2 linked regions of the Terriglobus roseus genome follow. The protein of the gene in region 1 interacts with the protein of each later gene in a pairwise test. Links are inferred from orthologs where the notes say so. Each region holds a gene or a part of one and is shown in the gene's direction. Other genes may lie near its edges.

Region 1 (2,747 bases):
GGGCGCAGCCTTCGACGAACTCAACAAAGTCACCCTCAGCGGCAACCAGAAGATGGTGCGTATGGGCGACTGGAAGCTCGTCTTCGACATGATGGGCTACGGCCAGCTCTACAACCTGAAAAACGACCCCTGCGAGCTGCACAACCTCTTCAACCAACCCGCTCACGCCAAAGAACAGGCCTCCCTCATGGCCGAACTCATGATGTGGGTCATGCGCACGGAAGACAGCCTTCCCACCGGCCCGCAGAACCGGAAATACCAGACAAAGTGGTCCACAAAGCACAACTGGTACGCCCCATATCGCAAATCCGGGCCACCTCCCGCCGCCTACCAGCCCTGACCGCTCCGGACTTCCCCCGTGGCGCGTGATGCGGTATCATTATGTGGTTGGCCGTGCCTGCTGTTGAGTGGTGCATGTGCTCCTTCAGGGCGATAGCTCTGGATGCAGGGGAGTAAGCTCAACGGTTAAACTGTCGGTCTCCAAAACCGAACTTCTCGGTTCGAATCCGAGCTCCCCTGCCAGTTTTCCCGCAGCAAATTCTGTACACTGCCGAAGGTTTGTTGCGGCGTGTCCGGAAGCAGCAAAGGTAAGTGCAGTAAGCAGTTACGAGAGTTGAGGCAACAAAATGGCCAAGGCAGCAGTGGTGGAAGAGAACACAGCACTCCAGAAGGTGAAGGAACCCGGCAAGAAGCTTGGTGACTTCCTGGGCGACGTGCGCAGCGAAATGCGCAAGGTATCAACCCCGTCGACCGCGGAAACCCGCACCACGACCGCCGTCGTGATCGTCACGGTCTTCGCCTTTGCTGCATACTTCTGGATTGTCGATTTCGGCATCAACCATTCGTTGAACGCGCTGATCACGAAGCTGACGCAGCACTAAGTTTGATCGCGCTTCTGGCGCGCACCTGAGTTTTTGAAGAAGGACACGATGGCTGAAGAGTTCGCACCCGTGGAAGAGACAATCGAAGAGACCCCGGCGGCGGAAGTTGCCGAGGGCACCGAGCAGGCTGAGGCTCCCGCGCAGGAAAGCAATCTGAAGTGGTACATCATCCACGCCTACTCTGGCTTTGAACGCAAGGTCAAAGAGTCGCTGGAGAGCCGCGTGCACGCCTTCGGCCTCAGCCACAAGATCGGCCGCATCGAAATCCCGACCGAGCCGGTCACCGAGATTCGCAACAACAAGAAGTACACCATTGACCGCGTCTTCCTGCCCGGTTACGTCTTCGTCGAAATGGACCTCGACAACGACCTCTGGCACCTGGTGAAGAACACACCGCGCGTCACTGGATTCCTCCAGACCGGCGACACCCCCACCCCGCTCAGCGAAGCTGAAGTCAACAGCATGTTGAACCGTGCTGACGTGGTGAAGGACAAGCCCAAGCTGAAGGTCAAGTTCGAGAAGGGCGAGCAGGTCCGCATCACCGAAGGCCCGTTCGCAAACTTCAACGGCGCGGTGGACGACGTAAACGAAGACAAGCAGACCCTGAAGGTCATGGTCAGCATCTTCGGACGTCCTACTCCGACCGAAGTCGAGTTTTCGCAGGTGGAGAAGACCATCGAGTAGCGGAAACTACCCGTTGCTTCTCCTGCACAAATGAACCCTGTCGCGTACCGGTGGCTTCTACCCTGCTCGCGACCCAGCCGTAAGCAATAGCGCTTGCGATTGAATCGAAAAGGAAAAGAACAATGGCACCGAAGAAAATTACTGGATACGTCAAGCTCCAGGTGATGGCTGGCAAGGCCACCCCGGCTCCCCCGATCGGCCCCGCGCTCGGTCAGGCGCAGGTCAACATCATGGAATTCTGCAAGCAGTTCAACGACCGCACCAAGGATCCGTCGATGGCGGGCCTCACCATCCCGGTCGTGATCAGCGTTTACGCAGACCGTACCTTCTCCTTCATCACCAAGACCCCCCCGGCTCCGGTGCTTCTGAAGAAGGCCGCCAAGATCGAAAAGGGTTCGGGTACGCCGAACAAGGCAAAGGTTGGCACCGTGACCGAAGCTCAGGTTCGCGAGATCGCCACCCAGAAGATGCCCGACCTGAACGCTGCAACCGTTGAAGCTGCCATCAAGATGATCAAGGGCACCGCCCGTTCCATGGGCCTCGACGTAGTCGTGTAACCCAGAGTCATTCAGTACGAACAAAGAGGACGCTCCAAGCGTCCTCTTTTTCTTGCTCAAAACACGACTTCAGTTATCGCTGGGCCGCTCCACATGTTCCACCACAACCACCGGAACAGCTTCTTTCGCGTTCACCAATTGCAATCCAAGCTGCTCGCGCAAAGCACTGAACAAGTCCGGCGCTTCCCCACCGCCCTCTGCCTTCGCTGAAGATAGGGCTTCTGGATTCCAGTGCAAATCGAAATCGTAAGTCCCGGCCAACCCGGTCCGATCCACGACAATTCGATTTCCAGTCTCCGGCCGCCCCGCAAGCCAATTCGTGAAGGAATCAATAGGAATCGCCGAACTCCTGTAGCGCCCTGGCGTCACAGAGACGCGCGGCATCTTGATACCGGATGGCATCATCGCGCCAGGAGGTGGAGGCGGCGGCAATCGTCCCCCCTCAGGCTTCAATCCCGCAACCTCTTTGATTTTCGGCCCGCCCTTTGCTACCACCAGCGCATACACCGGCAATTCGCGGCTCTGCTGGCTTGTCTTCAGCGCAAACCGCTCCTCCAGCAACCCTCGCAACATCAGCTTGTATTCGTGCAGACGTTCGCCAAGCGGAACCTTGGAAAAGATCTCG
Region 2 (2,801 bases), 2.9 Mb from region 1 along the record:
ATATTGGGAAATGCGATTCTCAAAGCTGCGCGGATGGCCGGCGCAACGATCCCGAATCGTCCCTGAGATTCAAGAAGTGAAGGCAACGGAGCCTTAAGCGCCGCCAGAAGAGCTGTGCAGGTCCATGCCGGAAATCCTGCAGTGTACTCCTCATTGAGGAGGAGATACTGCGCAAAACGTAACGCTGCGGCAGTGTGCCGCGATCTATCTGTCAGCGGATCCTGAAAGGGACCGTGAGACTTGATGAAGAAGGAGAATCATGCGCTCTGATCTGATTTTTGGCGCTCTTACCCACGTCCAGAATCGCTACCAGCTCTGCCAGCTCGCCAGCAAGGCGACGCGCAAGCTTCATAAGCCCAACACCCGTCTGCAAGACACCACGAACGAAGTGCTGGATCGTTTCCGCGAGACCGCTCCCAGCGATCTGAAGACTGGCCCCGAGCCGGCTGCTGTACTGGAGACCATCGAGGAGCGCCGCGCGGCCTAACCGGCCGTGCGGTCCCCGCACCGTTTTCTCGCTGCTGCAATACAATCGCTGTACCGTAGAACTTGCAGTCCTGAACAATTACTGCACTCAAGCTTTACCCGTACCAGCCCGCATCACCCTTCCGCACCGCAACCCCCGCCTTAGCTTCACCGCTTCCTTACATCACGGAACGAACGTACACAGGTACCCATGACCATCACTGAACTCAAAGAAAAGAGCATTGCCGAACTCGGAAAGCTCGCACGCGGCCTTGAAATTCCAGGCACCAGCGCTCTGCGCAAGCAGGACCTCATCTTCAAAATTCTCCAGGCTCAGAGCGAAAAAGAGGGCCACATCTTTGCCGAGGGCGTTCTTGAAATCCTGCCCGACGGCTATGGCTTCCTCCGCTCGCCGGATTACAACTACCTGCCCGGTCCTGATGACATTTACGTCTCTCCCTCGCAGATTCGCAAGTTTGACCTGAAGACCGGTGACACCATCTCCGGTAACGTGCGTCCCCCGCACGAAGGCGAAAAGTACTTTGCGCTGGTCAAGATTGAGGCGATTAACTTCGAGTCGCCCGAAGAGACACGCAACAAGATTCTGTTCGACAACCTGACGCCGCTCTATGCAGATGAGCGCCTGAAGATGGAGACCGTTCGCGACAACATCAGCGGACGCGTGATGGACCTGCTCACCCCCGTGGGCAAGGGCCAGCGTGGACTAATCGTCGCTCCGCCACGTACCGGTAAGACCGTGCTGCTGCAGTCCATCGCGAACTCCATCACGGCAAACCACCCTGAGGTTGTGCTGATCGTTCTGCTCATCGACGAGCGTCCGGAAGAAGTCACCGACATGCAGCGCTCCGTAAAGGGCGAAGTCATCTCCTCCACCTTCGACGAGCCCGCTGCACGCCACGTACAGGTGGCAGAGATGGTCATCGAAAAGGCGAAGCGCCTGGTCGAGCACAAGCGCGACGTGGTCATCCTGCTGGATTCCATTACGCGTCTTGCACGTGCCTACAACACGATTGTGCCGCCTTCGGGCAAGGTGCTCTCGGGCGGTGTGGACTCCAACGCTCTGCAGCGCCCTAAGCGCTTCTTCGGCGCGGCCCGCAACATTGAAGAGGGTGGTTCGCTCACCATCATGGCAACAGCCCTCGTCGATACGGGTTCGCGTATGGACGAAGTGATCTTCGAAGAGTTCAAGGGCACGGGCAACATGGAAGTCATCCTGGATCGCAAGCTTGTTGATAAGCGCGTGTTCCCGGCTATCGACATCCAGCGCTCCGGAACACGTAAGGAAGAGCTGCTGATTCCGAAGGAAGACCTGCAGCGTACGTGGATTCTGCGCAAGGTGCTGAATCCGCTGTCGCCGGTGGAAGCTATGGAACTGCTCACGGACAAGCTGGGCAAGACCCGCAACAACCAGGAATTCCTGCACAATATGAGTTCGCTGTAAGCGATTCCTCAGTACGTGAGAAAAGCCCGCGATTCTGCGGGCTTTTCTTGTGCCTACAACTTCTGAGAATAGCCCTGTGTCGGGGGTTGATTTCCTCTATCCCATTTATGCAACAGCCTGTTGTGGTGCGGCGTCCAATACGCAGAAATGATGTCTTCAACTTCGCGGTACAGTGTCTGTGTTTTTATTGTGGGGCTTTTCTCCCTCTCGTGTAGCGCCCAGGTGAGCGCGTTGCCAGAGCGTGCGCTTGTCGAGGCCGATGTGCTTGCCTCTCTCCCAGACTCTCCTGGTTTCAGCAGTTCGCAAGCGCCTGCTTCGTCCTTTGCAGCAATGAACAGCGAGGTTGAAGGGCAGACCCCAACTGCAGCACCCACGGTTGCTAGAAAGTATGCCCACACCATCAAGCCGGGATTCACCGCAGTTCCATGGGGACCAAAGGATAAGATCGCTGCTTCCATCCTGAAGATGGGAACAGTCGGTGCAGTCTTTTCCGCCGCATTCACTGGTGGCCGACAGCAACTGTTTGATTCGCGACCACACTACGGTACCGACAGCGGGGCCTACGGTGAGCGTGTCGGCGCTGACTATGCGCGTCAGAGCGTCCAGGCCATGATGAACGGTGGCATGTCAGCAATTCTGAGGGACGATCCGCGGTATTACGTGCTCGGAGCCGGGCATTCTTTCAAGTCACGCGTGGTCTATGCAGCAGAGCGAGTGCTGATCACACACAAAGACAGTGGTGGCGATACAGCAAACATCCCATTGCTTACCGGCATTGTTGCCAGTCAGGCGCTTGCAAATGGTATCTATCCTGAACGGGATCGTGATTGGGCCCGCGTGGCGACGGGCTCATTGGGCAGTATCGCAAGCCGCA

What was found.
Region 2: the proteins of nusG (region 1) and rho interact in binary tests that used the Escherichia coli proteins (3 or more experiments, as listed by UniProt). The link is inferred for Terriglobus roseus from one-to-one orthologs.

The regions. Positions count from the first base shown.
Region 1 is NZ_LT629690.1:3,325,307-3,328,053, forward strand. It holds nusG (transcription termination/antitermination protein NusG), read left to right. Parts: upstream 1-929; coding sequence 930-1,565; downstream 1,566-2,747. Other genes in the region: BLT38_RS13925 (sulfatase), read left to right, coding at 1-340; secE (preprotein translocase subunit SecE), read left to right, coding at 627-881; rplK (50S ribosomal protein L11), read left to right, coding at 1,688-2,122; BLT38_RS13950 (TIGR03435 family protein), read right to left, coding at 2,192-2,747. UniProt on the Escherichia coli protein: Part of the processive rRNA transcription and antitermination complex (rrnTAC). The complex forms an RNA-chaperone ring around the RNA exit tunnel of RNA polymerase (RNAP).
Region 2 is NZ_LT629690.1:454,790-457,590, forward strand. It holds rho (transcription termination factor Rho), read left to right. Parts: upstream 1-676; coding sequence 677-1,927; downstream 1,928-2,801. Other genes in the region: BLT38_RS02125 (hypothetical protein), read left to right, coding at 260-487; BLT38_RS02135 (hypothetical protein), read left to right, coding at 2,150-2,801. UniProt on the Escherichia coli protein: Facilitates transcription termination by a mechanism that involves Rho binding to the nascent RNA, activation of Rho's RNA-dependent ATPase activity, and release of the mRNA from the DNA template.